Linked DNA regions of Prochlorococcus marinus str. SB. The protein of the gene in region 2 binds, or shares a complex with, the protein of the main gene of each other region. Links are inferred from orthologs where the notes say so. Each region holds a gene or a part of one and is shown on either strand. Other genes may lie near its edges. The genes, in order: mrdA and rodA.

Region 1 (10,856 bases), 200 kb from region 2 along the record:
GGATAGGACCATTATTAGTTGATGCTGCAATAAAAAAAGTTAAAACTGTAATTCTTTTTGGTTATCACGGGAAATTAATTAAATTAGCAGGCGGTATTTTTCATACGCATAATCATTTGGCTGATGCAAGAATTGAGATTCTTATTTATTTAGCTGTTCAAGAAAAGCTACCACCTGAAATAATAGTTGAATTATCTCAGTTAGATAATCTTGAGAATGCATTACAAATTCTTGAGAGATTTAATAAATCTTTAGCTGATAAATTATTCAAGAATTTATCAAATACCATCGAAAAGCGTTCTTTTAGTTATGTAAATAGGTATGTAAAAACCGATATGGAAATCGCATCAATCATTTTTGATAGAAAAAGGAAAATTAGGTGGGCTGGAATTAACGGCAATAATTATATTTCTTATTTTCAATGAGATTAATTTGAAATTCATTATGCTTTTGTAAATAAATTGAGTTAACTTTTATACATGAGTCAAATAACTTTAAAAAAAGAACGAGATCCTTCAATATTAATTTTGGATTTCGGATCTCAATATTCTGAATTGATTGCAAGAAGAATTAGAGAAACTAATGTTTTTTCTCTTGTAGTTAGTAATTACATTTCAATTGAGGAAATTAAAAATATTAACCCTAAAGGGATTATTTTGAGTGGAGGCCCGAATTCTGTATATGAACAAAATGCACCTAAGTGTGATGAAAAAATTTTTAATTTAGGAATTCCTATTCTTGGCATATGCTATGGAATGCAATTAATGGTCAAAGAACTGGGCGGATCTGTTATTTCAGCAACCAAAAGAGCTGAATATGGCAGAACACCAATAACTATTGATCAAGAATCTGATCTCCTTTCTGATGTAGAAGATAAATCTATTATGTGGATGAGTCATGGCGATTCTATTAATTGTTTGCCTGATGGATTTAATAAAATTGCTCATACCGAGAACACACTCCATGCAGCAATTTCAAATGATTTTAAGAAATTATTTGGCGTACAATTTCATCCTGAAGTTATTCATTCAGAGTTTGGGATGACGGTAATTAAAAATTTTGTTTATAAAATTTCTTGTTGTGCGGCTGATTGGACAACGGAAACATATATAGAGGAAACTATTCCCAGAATAAGAGAGCAAGTTGGCAATAAAAAAGTTTTGCTTGCCTTATCTGGAGGAGTTGATTCCTCAACTCTTGCTTTTCTTCTCAATAAAGCTATTGGAAATCAGCTTACATGCATGTTTATAGACCAAGGTTTCATGAGAAAAGGTGAACCAGAATTTTTAATGAATTTTTTTGATAAGAAATTTCACATAAAAGTTGAATATATTAATGCAAGGGAAAGGTTTATTGCCAAATTAAAAGGTATTACTGATCCAGAACAAAAAAGAAAAATTATAGGTGAAGAATTTATCAGAGTATTCGAGGAAGAAAGCAATAGATTGGGGCCTTTTCAGTATTTAGCCCAAGGCACTCTTTATCCAGATGTTATTGAAAGTGCTGGTACTAATATTGATCCTAAGACTGGTGAAAGAATAGCTGTAAAAATAAAGAGTCATCATAATGTTGGTGGCTTGCCAAAAGATTTACAATTTAAATTGGTTGAGCCATTAAGAAAACTTTTTAAGGATGAAGTCCGAAAAGTGGGAGCTGCTTTAGGTTTGCCGGATGAAATTATTAAAAGACATCCATTCCCAGGCCCTGGATTAGCTATAAGAATTTTGGGAGAGGTAAATAATGAAAAACTTGATTGTTTAAGAGATGCAGACTGGATAGTAAGAGATGAAATTAAAAAAGCAGGTCTTTACAATGATATTTGGCAAGCTTTTGCTGTATTACTACCTGTTAAAACTGTTGGAGTTATGGGAGATAAAAGGACTTATTCCTGGCCAATAGTTTTACGTTGTGTATCAAGTGAGGATGGTATGACAGCCGATTGGTCAAAAATTCCTTTTCAGATATTGGAGAGGATTGCAAATAGAATCGTAAATGAAGTAAGTGCAGTTAATAGAGTTGTTTATGATATTACAAGCAAACCTCCTGGAACTATTGAGTGGGAGTAAATTATAAATTTTCTAAAAATTTAAGACTTTTATTTTATTTAAGAAATATTTTTAAATGGAGTGTTAACTGTAATGAGCGAGATTATTAAATTAAGTCGATCTACTGTTGAGAAATATCTTAGTTGTCCAAGATGTTGTGTACTTGACAAAAAATATCAAATAAAACCTCCATCATTACCTTTTACTTTAAATATAGCTGTAGATAATTTATGTAAAAATGAATTTGATTATTACAGAAAAATTCAGGAGCCTCATCCTTTATTTATTGAACATGGTATTGATGCTGTTCCTTTCAAACACAAAGATTTAGAACGTTGGAGAAGTAATTTTCAAGGGATAAGATATCTGTCAATAGAACACAACTATGATTTTGGTGGTGCTGTCGATGATATTTGGCAGAAAAAAAATGGTGATCTTATTATTGTTGATGTGAAAGCAACTTCTAGAAATAATTTTGATTGGTCTGAGACTTTTAATAAATACGAATATGCAAAAGCCTATAAGAGACAATTAGAAATGTATCAGTGGTTATTTAAAAAAAATGGTTTTCAAGTGGCTAATGAAGCTTATCTTTTATATTTCAATGGAAAGAAAAATGAAGAGTTATTTAATAACCAATTAAATTTTGACGTACATCTAATTAAATTAGATTGCTCTACTTCATGGGTAGAGAATAAGATAATTGATACGGTTAATTTATTACGTTCGGATAATTTCCCCAAACCTTCATTAAAGTGTGAATACTGTAATTATTTAAAGAAGCGTTGGCAGTTATCAATAACTTAATATTCATAGGATAATTTTTCATATTTCTGGAAAAATAGTGAATAAAAGATAATCTTTAATTAGATTAATAATTTAGACTTTTGATAAATTCGAAAAATTCTGAAAGAAAGATAACTAATCATCTGCAACAAGATGTAGTCAAAGTATCTGGCAAAACAATTTTTATTAATCCTTTTTTATATTGGAGAAGATTTGACGAAAACACTAATAGATGGCTTAGAGAACCTGGTCAAATGTCAGATGATCAAATTGCACCAAACAGGAATCGTTTTTATCCAGAAATAGATTGGGCTGATTTGAGTCATGAGCAGAAGCTCATAAAAGATGCAACTGTTGAGATGTTTTTAAAAACTCTTGAATTGATAAGTACATTTCATCCTTATCTTAGTTCTGGACAATTATTAGAAGTGGAGAGGAAGATGGCGATTACAAAAAAAACTCCTTTCGAAAAATGGGTAACAAAATCTTTCGCCAAAAAAACGAGATTATTAGAAAATGAAAAAAGAAAATTTCAAAGAGAAAGATTTTTTAATAGCTGGAGAGAATGGTTCAGTCTTACAAATACTCAACAAGCAATTTTGCCGTTAATTGTCACGATATTTATTTCTTCGTTTGTTGGGTGGTCTTTAGGGATATCAAAGAATAGTTGTAATCCTTATTTTGAACAAAATATAAATAAATTAAATTAATTTGTTTTTGATATTTTTTAAGTATCTAAGTAAAAATAATTTTGAAAAAAATAAATTTCTTAATTAAGATGATATCAATTGAAATCATTGCTTAAAATAAGGAAAAATTTTATGAGTGAAAATTTGAATTCAAATTATATTGAAAAGGATGATTTTAATTTGAAAACGGAAGATAGTAATTATGAAGATTTAATCCAAAAACTTAAAGAAATAAAATCAACTATTGCTTTATTGGAAAAAACAATATTTAAATAAATTTTATATTTTTGATAAAAACAAGTCCCAATAAAAACCTTTTTTCATTAAAAAGACAACCTCTAGTTTTACTTATTTTTTCTTCTGTTTCCTTTTTATTAATACTATTTAGGTTAATTTTTTTACAACTTTTAAATTATGAATCTTTTAAGAAGATGTCTGATGAGAATAGGATCAGACTTATTGCTTCACAGCCAATTCGCGGCAGAATAATTGATAAAAATGGTTATGTTTTAGCAGATAGTAGAGTTAAATATTCTTTAATAATAAAGCCTCAATCTGTTAATAAAAGCAATTGGGAACAACATAAATCAAGTATCTCTAACTTGTTAAATATTGATAGTAATGTAATTCAAAAAAAATACTCTGATGGTCTTAAAAATCAGAAACTTTCAGTAATTATTCTTGAGGATTTAAATGTAGATCAATTAATAAAATTTCAGGAGAATGAAGATAATTTAATTAGTTTTGAAATAGCTACCAAATTAATTAGAAATTATCCTTATAAAACCCTTGCTGCCCATGTAATTGGTTATACTCAGCCAGTTACTGAATTAGAATATAAATTTTTATCTAAGAAGGGTTATAAATTAAATGACTTAATCGGTAGGACGGGAATTGAATATGTTTACGAAGATTTTATAAGAGGTGAATGGGGCGGAGAAATGGTTGAAGTAAATTCATTAGGAAAATTTCAAAGATCATTGGGTATAAGACCTTCAGTACAAGGTAATGATATTCAACTAACAATCGATCTTAATCTGCAGTTAGTTGCTGAGGAGGTTCTTAAAGATAAAAAAGCTGGAGCCATAATAGTAATGGATCCAAGAGATGGTGCAATAAGAGCCATGGCAAGTAAACCTACATTCGATTTAAATTTTTTCTCAAAGGATTTTAAACCTGAGAAAGAATATAATACACTTTTTAATTCTCCTGAAAAACCTTTATTTAATAGAGCATTAAATGCCTACGATCCAGGAAGCGTTTGGAAAATTGTAACGGCTTTAGCTGGCTTGGAAAGTGGAAAATTTCCTAGAGAAACAATGTTAGATACGAAACCATGTATCACTTATGGAAGCCAATGTTTCAGGGAACATAATGATTTAGGTTTTGGAGTAATAGGTTATGAAGATGCTTTAAGAGTTTCGAGTAATACATTTTTTTATCAAGTCGGATATGGTGCAGGAGTTGATGAAATTCATAAGGTTTCTAGAAAACTTGGTTTTAATTCTTTATCTGGAATTGAAATTTCTGAACAAGAAAATAAAGGATTAGTAGCAAGTAGTGAGTGGGCTAAAAAAGGCAGAGGATGGGGGCAACCAGGAAGAACTCCATGGGTCCCAGAAGATATTGCGAGTATGTCTATTGGACAATTTGTTGTTCAAGTTACCCCTATTCAAATAGCTAGAGCTTATGCTGCTATTGCAAATGGAGGTTATTTAGTTACTCCACATTTGACTAAAAAAGATGAAGAAAGTCTTTTAGATAAAAAACGTATTCCAATTGACATTGATCCACAAAATATTCAATTGATAAAAAGTGGTCTTCGGAAAGTAGTAGAGTCTGGCACAGGAGTATCAATTAATTATGGAGTTTCAAATTTACCTCCAGTGTCAGGTAAAACAGGAACTGCTGAAGACGGTGAAGGTGGCTCAGATCATGCTTGGTTCGTTTGCTTTACACCCTCTGAAAATAGCGAATTACTTGTAGTTGCTTTTGCACAGAATACTCCTGGTGGTGGATCTGTTCACGCCCTGCCAATGGCAAGAGAAATTTTAAAAGTTTGGAATGAGAAAAAATGAGATTAATTTTTAGCTATTAAAAGTTTATGTTTTTAATTTTTTCATTTGTAAAAGTCTTTGAATAATATCTTCAATAGTTTTTGTATCTATAGGTTTACTATATGACGACAAAAGTTGTCTTCCTAATACTTGACTTCCTAAATGCACTAATTGAATTCGTAATGAGGTCAGTAGTTCTAACCCTATCCCACCAGAAAATGTTGCAATTGCAATAGGTTGACCATTAAATAAATTCCTAAAGTCATCTCCCGAAATAGATAGCCATGCTATGAAGTTGGAGAGAATGGGAGGTATAGATCCATTATACTCAGGCGCACAAATCACCCACCTTTCAATCTCGAAAAGCTTTTTTTTTAATTCTTCTATTTCATTTGGAATATTTTCTTTGCTGTGAATTCTTGGATTAAATAATGGAATATCAAGAGTAGTAAGATCTAAAATTTCAGAACTTATGTTCAGTTCATTACTTTTTTCAAGAAATTTTTCAGAAAGTTCTAGATTTTTACCACAACTAGCCGTAATGATTATTAGATCTTTTGTTTCAGTCATAAATTAGATAAATAAATTTAATAGTTAGCACCTGTTTTGCGGTGATGAACTGCCGTTAGACTATCGGATTTTAGTATATTACCGTGTAGTACTTCGGCGTAGATTACCCAATGATCTCCACATTCCATTCTCTCTTTTACAGCAGCATCCAACCATGCAAGCGATTCAGGAATGATTATCTGTTCATTAGGAGTTAATTCAATATTTATTCCTTCAAATCTATCTTCTCCAGGTGCAAAGGGCTTTGTGAATCTTTTCAAAGGTTCTTTAAAATCTTTTTCACTAAGAATATTTAATGCAAAAGAATCTCCTATTTGCAGAAGAGACTCTACCGATCTATCTTTTGCTACTGCAATACTTAACCCGGGTGGAGAAAAACTTGCTTGACTAACCCAAGATGCAAGCATAGCTCCTTTAATATTATTTTCATCTTTGCCTTTAGAGGCTGTTAGGACACAAAGTGAGCCAATTACTCTTCCAAGAGCTTGTAGTTTTGGATCCGTTTTGCTTGTAATCATTCCAGTATCTGATTTTCTGGGTTTTTTCTTTGCTTTTTTTATAATTTTTCTACCAAAGTGAGTTCCTATTTCTTCTAACTCTTTAATCTTTGGTTTATTTGGACTAAATTTAATCCTTATAGGTTCAAAACCAAACTTAAAACCACCGTCTTTTAATTTTGTTTCAAGTAAATCTATAGCTTCGCCGCTCCAGCCAAAACTGCCAAAAATTCCCACTGGCTTATCTCTATTACCCTCTGCTAACAATGTTCCTAGCGCACTAACTATTGGAGTTGGGGCGTGACCACCCAATGTGGGTGAGCCTATTAAATATCCATCAGCATTTTGGATAGATTTTACAAGTACATCATTAGGTGTAAATTCGCAATTAATACTTTCAACTTCTACAGATGTTCTATTTATCCCTTTAGCTAATGCATCACCAATTGAGGCTGTATTTCCATATGCACTTGCATATATCAGAGCGATCTTAGGATTATTTCTTGAGAGATTCTCTCCCCATCTAATATAGTCATTTAAAAAGCTTTTTAAGCTATATTCGATCGCGGGACCATGTAATGGTGCAATAGTTTTAATGTCATAATCTGATATTTTTTCAGTTATTGATACTACTTGATTAGACATTGGTGCCATCAAGCAATCATAAAAATGTTTCCTATCAATTTCTGTACTAACTCGATTTGTTTCAGACCAATATTTAGATGCGATGTGTGCAGAAAAAATTTTTTCACTCAGAAGTATTTCTTGATTACGTTCATAAATTATGAGGCCACCAGGCCAACGTGCTGTTGGAATAGGAATTAACTCTAGTGAAAAGTTGTCTAATTCTAAATTAAGTTCTTTTTTAATTATGTTTATTTCAGGTAATTGAATTTCAATAAAGTTATCTACGGTAGGATTTCTTTGATTCCAAAGTTCGCTAATAAGTTTATAACCTGGATTAGAGCAAGTAATAGTTGTGTTTTTAAATTGGGTACTTATATTTTTTATAGTTTCAATGATTTGGGGATTAATATGACCAGAAATGAAGTTTATTTTATCTAATTTAAATTGATCGCAAAACCTAGAAATTAATTTATTAAATGAATTTAAATATTTTTTCTCAGGTGGATGAATAATAAAAAGTTCCTCATGACTTCTTATGAAAAAAGTATTAAAGGAGGTTCCTTTTTCAAGGTTAAATTCAAGTTCAAATCTTTCTTTATTTTGGTCTAAGAATCTAACACAAGAAAAATTTTCAGTAATTTCAAATTCTGATAAGTTTTGATTTTCTTCAACTAAGGCTAAATTAATATCTGACATTTTTAAGACTTATTTTCTAGTAATATTTTCCGACTTATTAGTCGTGGTAAGGTGTCATATAGACTTTCAACGGATTTTCAACTATCGACCAGAACGTTTTGTTCTTGTGAAACCGTTATTTATCAGAAGATTATACCTATAACAGCACCATTAATGAGTTATTAAATGTAGGGTTTCCAACTCGAACGCGATTTCTTGTTGATAATCTAAGCAAATTGATGATTTTTATAAATTTTTCTGTAATCATCATGTAATCTTTCTTTTGCTAATCTTCTATTTTGCATTGCGTCTCTATTCAACTCCATTTCATGGAAGTGTTGATTGAGAATAGTGAAAGGAGTAATTAGTTTCATAAGACCTCCTATATCTACACTTAAATTGTCCTTCTTTTTACTTGAAATTCATAGGGCATTTCTACCCGAGTATTAGTGCTTTGTGGTTGTCACGACTATCATTTTCTATTCAGTTTGAGCAGAAATAATTCATGAGTCAAAGGCACTTCATTGACTTTGTGGACAGCCAAGTGCAAACGACTTGAAGAGGGCAAAAAAATGCCTTCTTATTTTTTTAATTCACTTTATGGATCTGTAGCGTGGAAAGGGAGAGTGGAATGTTGCCTAACTGTCACATGTGACAGTTGATAAAGAATAATATTTTAACTTTAAATTTTAAACAAATAATTTATATTTTATTTGTGTGGGTGAGTTGTGAAAATAATCTAATTTTAAAAATGAAAATTCTTATAGCAACTCTTATATTGGGTTCCACTCTGCCAGTCAATGCTTATGAGAGCTTTGGAGATCGCAGTAATCGAGAAGCATATGAGTCACGAAAAGGATACGCATATGAAAACAAGTGCTTCCGTTATGAATATAGAGAAGAGTATATACCAGGCAATTCAATGTTTCCTGGTTATGTTAAATCTTATCGTGAGAAAGTTTCTATCCCATGCAACAGTAAGCGCAACGCTTTCAACCATTATCATCATAAGAATGAACCCCAAACTTCATATGTGAAATATAAAGCTGCTCCAAAATGTATTGGAAGCACAACTCTAGGAGGGTTGATTGGTGGTGGAATTGCAGCATCTCTATCAAAAAGTGATGCATATGGTTGGAGTATTCCTTTAGGTGCAGTTTTAGGTGCAGGTATTGGAAATGCCGAATGTAAATAATTAAGGATTTTATTTAATATGGGAGGTAAATTTTCAACTATAAATAAAAAAGATTTAGTTATAATTTAAACTTAAAAAGTTTCCAACTAAATTAAAAAAATATACACTTGCTATTTGAGTTTAGTGATGCCAGTGGTTTGTAAATAATCTAAATATAATGATTGGTCAATAGTGATTAGCAACTTTTCTGTGATGAACTGCTGTCTTGCATGATAAGTCAGAAACATTACCATTTTCAACTATTCCGTAAATTATCCAATGGTCTGGAGTCTCTAATCTGGAACTAACTTTACAATCTAAAAAGGCAAGGGAATCTGAGAGCACTGGTCCTCCTTCTGCGATGTTGCTAATTACATCTACATCTGCAAACCTATCAGCTCCAGGGGAAAATCTTTTTAAAAAATGTCTGAACATTTTTTGATAGTTATCTTCTCTTAGAATATTCACAACAAAACCTTTCCCAACTTGCATATATGATTCAATAGCTCTATCTTTTGCTACTGCCACTGTAATACCTGGCGGAGAAAAGCTTGCTTGACTAACCCAACTTGCGACCATTGCACTTTGTCTAAATGTAGAACCTTCGCCTTGGCTCGCTGTAACTACATATAATCCACCACTTAATCTCCCTAACGCTTTATCTAAATTTGAATCAAGGCTCTTCATAGAGGCAATATTCTTCTTTTTATTGATTAATTGACCCAAGTCAGTTCCTGCTTCTTCGAATTGTTGATAAACAATGGGATCTGGAATATTTTTAACTCTTAAGGGAGAGAAAGCTTCTTTCTGACCAAGTTCTCTTAATTTATTTGCTAAGGAATCTATAGGTTCATCATTTCCACCAAATGCATCATAAACTGCAGTAAATTGTTTTGGTTTTAGTGCTGCAAATAAAGTACCGAGAGATTCTTTTAATTCATTATCTGAGTCTACCGGCCATGTGGGAATGACTACTGCTTTTGATTCGGAAATTAAACTTGTTAATTCTTGTGGGTCAGAAGATCTTAAATCAATTGACTGAACCTGAGCATCTGCTTTGCTTATTCCATGAGATATCGCTTGACTTAGTCGATCACAATAACCATAGTCGCTTATGTAGCATACTGAAACAAAATCTTTGCCTTTGCTTTTATTACTACTCCATTCAAGATATTTTCCTTTCCAAAAATTGACCTGATTATGGAGCAAAGGCCCATGACCAACAGCTATTGTTTTTAATTCAGGTAGCTTATCTATTCTTTTAATTGCCTGCATAACGCTTCTAGCGTTTGGGCCCATAAGGCAATCGTAATAAAAACGGAAATCATCGTATATTTCTTTTTGATCTGTGTCAAAAAATTCGTCAGAACAATAATGGAGTCCAAATGCATCACATGTATAGAGAACATTTGTGCTGTGATCATATGAAAATATAGTATCTGGCCAGTGTAAATTTGGTGCACTTATAAATTCAATATTATGTTCTAATCCACTATTATGATTAGTTCCTAGATTTAAAAACTCTCCACTCTTAACCTCTAGACGTTTGAAGGGAATATGTATTTGGTCTTCAATAAATTTAAGTGCTAATTTTGATCCAACTACTGTGATATTTTTGTTTAATTCTAAAAGATTTCCTATTAAACCAGAATGATCAGGTTCTGTATGGCTAGTAATTAGATAATCAACTTCTTGCGGATTTACTTTTTTCAGTAATTCTTCAAACCATAGTTCTT
Region 2 (10,795 bases):
TGTTTGCAAGATTTTCATATATCAAAGGATTTGGTTATTCTTTTGCCTTTGAGTATTAATGCAAATGTGATTCAAATTCAAAATTATTTAAATAAATATGGTTTTATAAAACAGAGCAAAGTTAAATTTCTAATTAACGAAGATTCAGTATGGAAAAAGAAAGATCAATATGTAGTGATTGGAAAAGGTACATTCAATTCATGGGCCAATATGGCAGAAGTTGGCTTATCTAATGCAGGAACTGCTACAGAGCAAATTGCTGGCCTTGGAATTCCATCTCTCTCTCTACCGGGACCTGGGCCACAATTTACAAAATCATTTGCAAAAAGGCAATCAAGATTATTGGGCGGTAGTGTTTTAGTTTGCAATAACAAAAAAATTCTTTTAAAACGTTTAAGTTTACTTTTGAAAGAAAAAGTTGAAAGGTTAGAACAAGCAAAAATAGGCAAAAAAAGAATGGGGGAATCCGGAGCAAGTAAGAAAATCGTAGATGCCATAAACCTTTATTTGTTATCTTAGTAAATGGCACAAGCTTATTAATTATTAATTCTTTTATGTATCCAATAAATGATCGACAATATCTAAAAATTTGTGCAGAGATTGCAAAACTTATGAGTATAAGCTTATCTTCTGCTAAAAAGAAAGTAGAAATTCAAATCGCAAAAGAAGGCTCGAAAACTATTCAAGAAAAAATACAAGTTGCGCAAAATGTTTTAAAAATTTGTGAAAAAAATGATGGAGATAAATTAAGTTCTTCAAGAATACTTGATAAGCTTATGGAAACTCTTGATGGTGAAGATAATTTTTTAACTGAAGATTGATTATTAATGTTCAAATATATTTGAGAATTTTAGTATGTCTAAATCAGCATGTACAGAAACTGTTTCGAAACATTTTTGAGCTAATTCATATCTATTCTCTCTTTCTAAGATAACTTTTAATTTATGCATAGCTTCAATTAAATATCTAACATCATTTGATGCATAATCTAATTGATCTTTTGTTAAATCTTCGTTGCTACCCCAATCACTACTTTGCGAGCTTTTGTCCAGATCTATACCTAACAATTCATTAATTAAATCCTTTAAACCGTGTTTATTTGTATAAGTTCTTGCCAACTTACTAGCAATCTTTGTACAAAAAATATTTTTTGTATTAATTTCAAGATTGCATTTTAGAGCTGCTACATCAAATCTCGCATAGTGAAATATTTTAGTAATTTTGTCATCTTCAAGAAGTTTTTTTAAATGAGATGAAGAAGATGTATTACGTTCGATTTTTATACAGCATGTTCTTTTAAATTCATTGCATATTTGTACTAAACAGAGTCTATCTCTTCCATGGATTAAACCCATTGCTTCAGTATCAATAGCTAGGTAGGATGATTTTTTATAAAGATTGTATAAATCTACTGTTAAATCGTTATAAAGAAGATCAATATTTTTACTTTCAATAGTCATTTTTAATAAGTTTTAAGGAAATTTAAGATTTAGAATATTACTTAAGATTTTATTTAATTAAGAATTTTTATCTTATAGAAGTATTTTACAGAATAATTCTAAAAAATTATAATATGATGTAAATTTAATTTTTATTCTCGAGTTACTAGAAAAAATTATTTAATGTCATATTCCTTAAATTCAACATTATTGCTGACAATTCTCTTGGCCATAGGTTTATTTTTTTTTCTTAGGGCTTCCAGTAAAGATAGAACAACTATCGTTGAGATCTCATCTTCTCAGCAGCCTATTAAAGTTTTAAATAGTTTATGTGAATGGCTTAACTTGAGGGGATGGAAGCAAACAGGAGGAGATTTTGAACAAAGAATTTTAATATTCAAGGGTCAAGTTGTTTCTAGTAAATTTTTAGCAATTTTTTTAGGTTTTCTTGGCGGTTTTGGTTCTTGTGCTTTGGGATTAGTAATTATTCAAATATATCCTGAATTGGGTTGGTGGCCTATTCTTTTGGGATTAATTGGTGGACCTTTGTCTGGAATTGTTTATTTTAAAAAATCAGCAAGAGAGGAGAAATTTGAATTAAGGTTGATCAACGAAAATGAAAATGATTCAACTTTCATGAGACTAAGAGCACATAGGGATGAATTAATCTCTTTAGAAAATGAACTTGGAGAAAAACTTCAATTGAAAAGTGATGGTTCCTTATTTAAAACACCTATTTAAGATACTTTAAAATTTTATTAGATAATTTTTAATCAAAAATATTATTCTCTATACAGAATTTCTCTAACTCTTTATCATTTAACCAATCTTGGGGTTTTGTAAAAATTGAAGTGAGAAATTCCTCTCGAGAACCCTTTTTAGCTTTATATCCGTATTCCCATCTAGCTAAAGGCGGCAAGGACATTAATATAGATTCAGTTCTACCATTTGTTTGTAGTCCAAAAATCGTCCCTCTATCCCAAACTAAATTGAATTCGACATATCTACCTCTTCGATATAGCTGAAATTCTCTTTCCTTCGATGAATATGTTTGAGAAGCTCTTTTTTCAATAATGGGCAAATATGAAGGGAGGAATGCTTGCCCACAATTTTCGGCTAAAGAAAATAAATTATCCCAATTTAAATTAGATCTGCCAATATTTTGTGAAGATTTTGATGCCTCTCCATTGTGATTATTTCCTTTATAAATATTGCCTGAACCATCTTGATAATCATAAAAAATACCTCCTATGCCTCTAGATTCATTTCTATGCTTCAAGAAGAAATATTCATCACACCATGGTTTGAAAACTTTATGCAAATCTTTACTAACATTCTCACAAGCTTTTTTATGTTCGTTATGAAAATTCCTTACATCAGAAAGATAAGGATAAAAAGGGGTTAAGTCTGCACCTCCCCCAAACCACCAAACAGGACCAGCTTCGAAATATCGATAATTCAGATGAACTGTAGGAATAAAGGGATTCTTAGGATGCAACACCATAGAAGTTCCCGTAGCAAACCATTCATGACCTTTTGCTTCGGGTCTTTGAGAGATTATAGATTGAGGTAATTCTTTTCCCTGTACTTCCGAGAAATTTACTCCTGCTTGTTCAAAAATAGAACCATTTTTCAATACTCTTGATTTTCCTCCGCCACCTTCGTCTCTTAGCCAGGATTCTTCTGTAAATTTCCCTTTGCCATCTATATTTTCAAGCCCTGAACAAATTTTGTCTTGTAGAGTTAATAAGAGATTTTTAGTTTTTTCTCTCGAGTTTTTAGGAGGTTCTTTCAACATGTATTTAGTAAATCTTGAAGAAAAAATTTTTTTTGGTTAATTATAAGTTTCTCTTTATAATTTCTCTTAGGGGGTCCCTATTGCCTATTATTTGATAGTTCGACATAGTTCTTAATCTTTTAAACAGTCGACTACCTTGCCAAAATATTTAAAAATTTAATGACCACAATAGAAGATGCGAATTTTGCTTTACAAAAAGTTCTAGATGCTGGATCACAGAAAAATGTAATTGAATTAGCTTGGATTAAAAATGTAAGAGTAACTATACCAAGAGTAATCGTAACATTATCATTACCATCGTTTGCTAATTCTCAGAGAAATAGAATTGTAAAAGAGGTTAGAGAAGTACTACTGGATTTTCAAGATATTGATGATGTTCAAATAGAGGTAGATAATAATTCTTCCAAAACAGAATCTCAAAATCAAAGTAATGCTCCTGAATTGCAGAAGATTGATGGGATTCGGCACATCATAGCTGTTAGCAGTGGTAAAGGTGGAGTTGGAAAAAGTACCATTGCAGTTAATCTCGCTTGTTCTCTAGCTAAATTAGGCTTAAAAACTGGTTTGCTGGATGCGGATATTTATGGACCTAATACTCCCTCAATGATGGGAGTTGCCGAACAGAATCCAAAGGTTACGGAAGGTAGTGGCAGTGATCAAAGGTTAATACCAATAAATAAATATGGAATTTCTTTGGTATCAATGGGTTTCCTCATAGAAGAAGGTCAGCCAGTTATATGGAGAGGACCAATGCTTAATAGTATTATCCGACAATTTTTATACCAAGTTGAATGGAAGAATCTTGATTTTTTGGTTATTGACTTGCCTCCAGGAACAGGAGATGCTCAAATATCTCTTTCTCAATCTGTGCCTATTTCTGGAGCTATAGTTGTCACTACTCCTCAACAGGTATCTTTGCAAGATGCAAGGAGAGGATTAGCAATGTTTAAACAACTCGGAGTACCTTTACTGGGAATCGTAGAAAATATGTCAGTATTTATTCCGCCAGATATGCCAGGCAAAAAATATGAAATTTTTGGTAAAGGTGGTGGACGAACATTAGCTAATGAAAATGACTTACCATTATTAGCTCAAATTCCTATTGAAATCCCTCTCGTTGATGATAGTAATAAAGGTATACCAATCTCAGTAAGTCAGCCCCATACAGAAAGTTCTGTTGTATTTGGTAATTTAGCTCAATTAATTAAGAATCAATTTGTCAATATTTAATTGATGTTTAAAAGAATTTCCTTATTAAATAACAGAGGATTTTTACAAAAAAAAGACAACTTTAATAGAGGTTTTTTACTCTCTCCACTACTTCTTATTCCTCTTTTTTTAGTCATTATTTCCGGTTTTTTAATAAAAAGTATTCAGGGTGATTTTTTAGTATCGAATTATTTAAGTCATATCCTAACTGGTTTTTTAGGTTATTTTTTAGGATTTTTTATTTCTTATATACCCTTAGAGAGAATTAGAAAGTATGTGGTTCCATTTTATTTGTGTACTTTAATATCCTTATTACTAATTTATTTTTTTGGGATTTCAGTTTCTGGAGCCCAAAGATGGTTAAACTTGGGCATTTTTTCTTTTCAGCCTTCAGAAGTAGCTAAACTTAGTACTGTATTAACGCTTGCTTTAGTACTCGACAAAAAAATAATCTTAACAATAAGAGATTTAGTATTGCCCTTATTATTAGTAGTTATTCCTTGGTTATTAATTTTCTTTCAACCGGACTTAGGCACCTCTTTAGTTTTACTTGTTTTGACAAGTGTGATGTTCTATTGGTCGCAAATGCCAATAGAGTGGATTTTGATATTAGTGTTTTGTATTATCACATCTATATTTTATCTAACCTTACCAACTATTCTTATTTTCTGGATTCCAGTTATAGGATATCTTGCTTATAGATCTTCAAAAAAGAAAATTATTTTTTCTGCTATCGCTATTTCGTTCCATTTAATAGTGGCAAAATTGACACCAATCTTGTGGCAATATGGTTTAAAAGAATATCAAAAAGATAGATTAGTTTTATTTTTAGATCCAAATAGAGATCCATTAGGTGGCGGATATCATTTGATACAGAGTCAAATTGCAATTGGTTCAGGAGGATTATTTGGGACTGGTTTGCTACAAGGTAAACTGACTAATTTGCAATTTATACCTGAACAACATACTGATTTTATATTTAGTGCTTTAGGGGAAGAATTAGGCTTTGTGGGTTGCACTACAGTTTTATTTTTGTTCTTTTTTTTGATAAAAAAACTTATTAATACTGCATCAATTGCTAGGACTAACTTTGAATCTTTAATTGTTATTGGAATAGCCTCAATATTTATATTTCAAATAATTATTAACTTATTCATGACTATTGGATTAGGGCCAGTTACTGGGATTCCCCTTCCTTTTATGAGCTATGGTCGAACGTCATTGGTGACTAATTTTATATCTATTGGATTCGTTTTATCTATATTGAAACGTTCTAGATCACTAAGAAGTTGATGAAATCACTAATAACTATAAAAAAAATTCAAGAGCTTTTAATGAAGGGAGTTCAAACCATATATGTTGATGATGATACATCCAGAAGAATGTGGTGGGCTTCTTTAGAAGTTATTCAAAAAGATTTTTTATCTCAAAATTATAAACAGGGGGGGATCTGGATCGCCTCTCCTTTGCCAGCTTTTAATGATAAAAAATTTTTAAATCAACTTAATGGATGGCTTTGGTCTCCTGAGGGGTTTTCATATTTTCAAAATGAGAATGCAGGTTTTTTACCAGTCAATAATTCAGAAAAGATAAAAAAAGATTTCGATTTAGTTAGCAATTATAAAGTCTTAAATCTTTGTCAGGAAGATGGCTATGAACCTTTTTTGATGATAATCACCCCAAATTTTCAATGCGTATTATCAATTGTAGGAGAAAAAGATAAAAAAATTCTATTAATGAAGTGTGATGAAGAAAGCCTAAAACTTTCAATTGAATTAATGCATGCAAAATTAAATCAAGAAAATTATGAGGAGGGAGTAAAATTTCGTAATGCAATAAATAATTTAGGAAATCTTAATATTAACCATCAATTTGAAAAATTATTTTGGCCAATATTATCGGCAAAATTAGCAAATAATACGCCAAGTCACAATATACAGAATTTTGTGAAAAATGATGAAAAAAATGTGCAGATAACTGAAGCAAAATTATTACGTGCAATTTCTCATGAAGTAAGAACTCCTTTAGCAACTATAAAAACCCTAATTAGTTCTACTTTAAAAAAATATAGAATGGATGAATCAATAAGAAATCGTTTGATTCAAATAGATAATGAATGTAATGAACAAATTGATAGGTTTGGTTTAATCTTTAATGCAGCAGAATTAGTTAGTAATGAAGTACCATCCTTGAATAACTTGGCGAAAATTAATTTAGCCGAAATTTTTAAAAAGCTTGCTCCTTCATGGAATGATCAATTAAATCGACGTGGGATTTCTTTAAAGATTGATATACCCAGTCAACTTCCGCAAATTTTGAGTGATTCTGAAAAATTGGAATTAATGTTAAGTGGTTTAATTAATAAAAATACTAGAGGATTAAAAGAAGGTAGTACATTAATTTTAGAATTAAGACCAGCTGGTCAAAAACTTAAACTTCAATTAAAAGTACAAAAATTAGAAAGTAATCAAAAAGAAATTCCAAAAAAAGATAACGGTTCTGATATTGGTCCTGTTTTAAATTGGAACCCTCAAACAGGTAGTTTACAACTTAGTCAAAATGCTACTCAAAAGTTGTTGGCCAGCTTGGGAGGGCGTGTCACACAAAGGCGTGATACAGGTTTAACAGTATTTTTTCCGATTTCAGATTCAAAATAAAATGAGAAAAAGGTTTCCATATATTAAATAATGTAGAAAATTTCTTTTAAATTTATAATTTTGCAAAATATGAATGCTAATTTCTTATAAGAAATAACTCAAAATCAAGGATGACTGAAACTTTAGTTGGTCAATTTCCAAAGCATATAGGAAGTACTGGGGGTTTATTAAACTCAGCAGAAACCGAAGAAAAATATGCAATTGTATGGAAAAGTTCCAAGGAACAAGCCTTTGAATTGCCAACCGGTGGAGCTGCTATTATGCATGAAGGTGATAATCTAATGTACTTTGCAAGAAAAGAACAATGCCTTGCATTAGGGACACAATTAAGAGCTTTCAAACCAAGAATTGAAGATTTTAAAATCTACCGAATTTTCCCAGGAGGGGATATTGAATTTTTACACCCAAAAGATGGTGTTTTCTCTGAAAAAGTAAATGAAGGCAGAGAGAAAGTAGGACATAATCCAAGAAGAATAGGTGAGAATCCAAATCCAGCTGGTTTGAAATTTACAACTAAGAATACTTTTGATTAACTTCCATAAAGTTGATATAAAAGAAGAAAATAATTATAATTTGGGTTGACATTACTAATATGATCAGCTCACAAAAAGATAGTTTTTTAAAGGCTTATAAAGAAGGTAAAAATTTTATACCTATCATTCAAACTTGGCCAGCAGACTTAGAGACTCCATTGTCGACTTGGTTAAAATTATCCTCAAAAGATTCCCATGGTGTTTTTCTTGAATCTGTTGAAGGTGGGGAAAGTTTGGGTAGGTGGAGTATTGTTGCTACTAGACCTCTTTGGGAAGCCGTTTGTTATGGAGAAGAAATAGTTAAAACTTGGAATAATGGCAAAACGGAAACTCATAGAGGTGATCCTTTTGATATCTTAAAAAGTTGGACAAAGGAATATAAGTCAACCGTGCTTGATGACTTACCATCAATTGGACAGTTATATGGCTCTTGGGGTTATGAATTAATAAATCGGATAGAACCAAGCGTTCCAATAAATGCAATATCAGACAATAATATCCCTTATGGTTCATGGATGTTTTTTGATCAATTAGTTGTTTTTGATCAAATAAAAAGATGTATTACTGCAGTGGTTTATGCAGATACCACTTCTTCAAAAGAGTCTTCGATTGAAGAGTTGTATCTATACTCAATTTCTAAAATTCAGAAAACTAGAAATTTAATGAGAGTTCCTCTAAAAGAAGATGAGTTTTTAAATTGGAATGAAAATGAGAATCTGAATTTAGATCTAGAAAGTAATTGGAAGAAAAAAGATTTTGAGGGTGCAGTTCTCTCTGCAAAAGAATACATAAAAAAGGGAGATATCTTCCAAATAGTTATAAGTCAAAGATTCCAAACTCAAGTCAATAATGATCCCTTTAATTTATATAGAAGTTTGAGGATGGTTAATCCATCTCCATACATGTCATTTTTTGATTTTGGCTCATGGTACTTAATAGGTTCAAGTCCTGAAGTAATGGTTAAAGCCAAAAAAAATAAAAATAGTCAGATTGTTGCAAGCTTAAGACCAATAGCTGGCACAAGACCAAGAGGTATTGATAATCAACAAGACTTGGAATTAGAAAAGGATTTATTAAAAGATCCAAAAGAGATAGCTGAGCATGTAATGCTTATTGATCTTGGAAGAAATGATCTTGGAAGAGTTTGTGAAATTGGTACCGTAAGGGTTAAGGATTTAATGGTTATTGAGAAATATTCACATGTTATGCATATAGTTAGTGAAGTTGAGGGAATCTTAAAAAACAATGCTGATGTATGGGATTTGCTCAAAGCATCTTTTCCCGCAGGGACAGTGACTGGTGCACCAAAAATAAGAGCTATGCAATTAATTAACCACTTTGAAAAAGATGCTAGAGGACCTTATGCTGGTGTTTACGGATCTATTGATATTAATGGTGCATTAAATACAGCAATTACGATAAGGACTATGATAGTTAAACCCTTAAAAGATGGTAAATATAATGTTTCAGTGCAAGCAGGAGCTGGAATAGTTGCTGATTCTTTTCCTGAAAATGAATATCAAGAGACAATAAATAAAGCGAAGGGGATACTAAAAGCATTAGCCTGTTTGGATAAATAAATGAGTCAAAATAATCTTTATAAGGGTTTTGAGGTGGAACTTTTCACAGGTTCTTTAACTTCTCATATTGGTGTTTCGGCTGAAATTGAGAAAACATTTCCTGATTTTGTAAAAGAGCCAGATAACAGAAACGTTGAATACATAACAACACCAGAAAAAGACTACAACTCTTTATATGAGAAATTATTAATTCCTAGACAAAAGTTGAGACGGTGGCTAAACAAAAAAGAGTTAACAATCATTCCTTCATCCACTCTTTGTTTTAAACACGATATTCAATTTCAAAGATCTGATATTGATAATGCTTATCATCAATTTATACAAGATAATTATGGAACCTCAATTGCAACTTCCAGCGTACATATAAACTTAGGAATAGATGATTTAGAAAAGCTTTTTGCAGCTATTAGACTAACAAGATCTGAGGCTGCTTTATATCTATCTCTAAGTGCTAGTTCACCTTTTTTAAATAATAAAATTACGGAGAATCACTCTCAGAGATGGATACAGTTTCCTAAAACACCAAGTAAAGTGCCTTTTTTTGTAAATCATAATTCCTATATCGATTGGATCGAGGAAAATATAGCCAATAATAATATGCAAAATATTAGGCATTTTTGGTCTTCAATCCGACCAAATGGTCCCCAAAGACCTTTAATTCTTGATCGTCTGGAATTAAGAATTTGTGATTTTGTTTATGATATTAACTTGCTTTTAGGGATAACAGCCATGATAGAACTAAGGATTCAACATCTTTTTGAAAATATTGATAGCTTAGATCCTTTGAATGCCAGTTTTTTTTCTATTGATAAATTATCAGAAATATGTGATCAAAATGAAACTAATGCTGCTAAAAATAGTCTGAATTCAGAATTAATTAACTGGCAAGATGGTAAAAAAGTTATTTGTAGAGAATGGATTCAAAACTTATTATCAGATTTGTCATCCACAGCAGAAAATTTTGGTATGAAACATCTCTTAGATCCTATTTATAAAGTCCTTGAAGAGGGTAATCAATCTATGAAATGGATAAATCAATATGAAAAAGGTTTTTCTATTGAGCAAATAATGAAAATTTCTATCGAAGATATGATAAGGAGTGAGGCCAATAATGTTTGATTATTTAAATAAACATTTGATCTGAACATTTTTACTTGTGACATAATGATTATATGGAATCTTTTCGACAGATAAAAAATAACAATGTGGATCTGATAAGTAACAATGATCCACTTGATAAAAATCGTCTTTTAATAGAAGATCTATGGGAATCTGTGCTGAGAGAAGAATGTCCTGATGATCAAGCAGAAAGAATGATACAGCTTAAAGAATTAAGTTATTCAAAACAAATTGATGGCGATAGTTCAAAAACTTTTAAGAATGAAATAGTTAATATTATAAATTCTATGGATTTAGCAGAATCCATAGCAGCAGCAAGGGCGTTTTCATTGTATTTTCAACTAGTGAATATTTTGGAACAAAGAGTTGAGGAAGATAGATATATTCAAAGCTTTACCAATAAGGATGTTAAAAAATCGCCTGACAATCTTGACCCCTTTGCCCCAGCATTGGCAAGGCA

What was found.
Region 1: the proteins of rodA (region 2) and mrdA are in contact, whole or in part, in a crystal structure (PDB 6PL5), measured with the Thermus thermophilus proteins. The link is inferred for Prochlorococcus marinus str. SB from one-to-one orthologs. Residues at the interface, in WP_223903423.1 of Thermus thermophilus: Phe161, Val165, Phe168, Val169, Leu172, Pro198, Tyr199, Glu202, Tyr211, Arg212, Asp213, Gln220, Val221, Gln223, Ser224, Ile226, Ala227, Ile228, Gly229, Ser230, Gly266, Phe267, Val270, Leu274, Tyr277, Gly278, Leu281, Phe285, Leu289, Arg297; in WP_223903432.1 of Thermus thermophilus: Arg4, Ile5, His6, Leu8, Ala9, Phe12, Ala15, Leu16, Leu19, Gly20, Arg22, Ala23, Trp24, Leu26, Gln27, Val28, Tyr31, Tyr34, Leu36, Leu43, Thr45, Asp47, Lys156, Gln157, Gly158, Ser160, Val184, Leu201, Glu202.

Annotation. Positions count from the first base shown.
Region 1 is NZ_JNAS01000002.1:585,176-596,031, reverse strand. Bases 3,302-6,204 are described here. They hold mrdA (penicillin-binding protein 2), read left to right. Parts: upstream 3,302-3,810; coding sequence 3,811-5,598; downstream 5,599-6,204. Other genes in these bases: EV02_RS03150 (diflavin flavoprotein), read right to left, coding at 6,165-6,204; EV02_RS03145 (NAD(P)H-dependent oxidoreductase), read right to left, coding at 5,623-6,147; EV02_RS09545 (hypothetical protein), read left to right, coding at 3,653-3,796; EV02_RS03135 (hypothetical protein), read left to right, coding at 3,302-3,541. Outside these bases: cobalt-precorrin-5B (C(1))-methyltransferase CbiD, read left to right, coding at 1-425; guaA (glutamine-hydrolyzing GMP synthase), read left to right, coding at 480-2,066; EV02_RS03130 (PD-(D/E)XK nuclease family protein), read left to right, coding at 2,139-2,852; more of EV02_RS03135, read left to right, coding at 2,933-3,301; more of EV02_RS03150, read right to left, coding at 6,205-7,967; EV02_RS09540 (hypothetical protein), read right to left, coding at 8,174-8,320; EV02_RS0108825 (hypothetical protein), read left to right, coding at 8,698-9,141; EV02_RS03155 (diflavin flavoprotein), read right to left, coding at 9,307-10,856. UniProt on the Escherichia coli protein: Catalyzes cross-linking of the peptidoglycan cell wall. Responsible for the determination of the rod shape of the cell. Is probably required for lateral peptidoglycan synthesis and maintenance of the correct diameter during lateral and centripetal growth.
Region 2 is NZ_JNAS01000002.1:781,378-792,172, forward strand. The notes cover bases 3,763-6,604. They hold rodA (rod shape-determining protein RodA), read left to right. Parts: upstream 3,763-4,470; coding sequence 4,471-5,739; downstream 5,740-6,604. Other genes in these bases: EV02_RS02275 (Mrp/NBP35 family ATP-binding protein), read left to right, coding at 3,763-4,467; EV02_RS02265 (sensor histidine kinase), read left to right, coding at 5,739-6,604. Also shown: EV02_RS09225 (lipid-A-disaccharide synthase-related protein), read left to right, coding at 1-519; EV02_RS02295 (hypothetical protein), read left to right, coding at 555-821; EV02_RS02290 (ribonuclease D), read right to left, coding at 825-1,460; EV02_RS02285 (cofactor assembly of complex C subunit B), read left to right, coding at 1,623-2,180; hemF (oxygen-dependent coproporphyrinogen oxidase), read right to left, coding at 2,209-3,237; more of EV02_RS02275, read left to right, coding at 3,397-3,762; more of EV02_RS02265, read left to right, coding at 6,605-7,103; EV02_RS02260 (photosystem I reaction center subunit II PsaD), read left to right, coding at 7,214-7,636; EV02_RS02255 (anthranilate synthase component I family protein), read left to right, coding at 7,696-9,216; gshA (glutamate--cysteine ligase), read left to right, coding at 9,217-10,335; ppc (phosphoenolpyruvate carboxylase), read left to right, coding at 10,389-10,795. UniProt on the Escherichia coli protein: Peptidoglycan polymerase that is essential for cell wall elongation. Also required for the maintenance of the rod cell shape. Functions probably in conjunction with the penicillin-binding protein 2 (mrdA).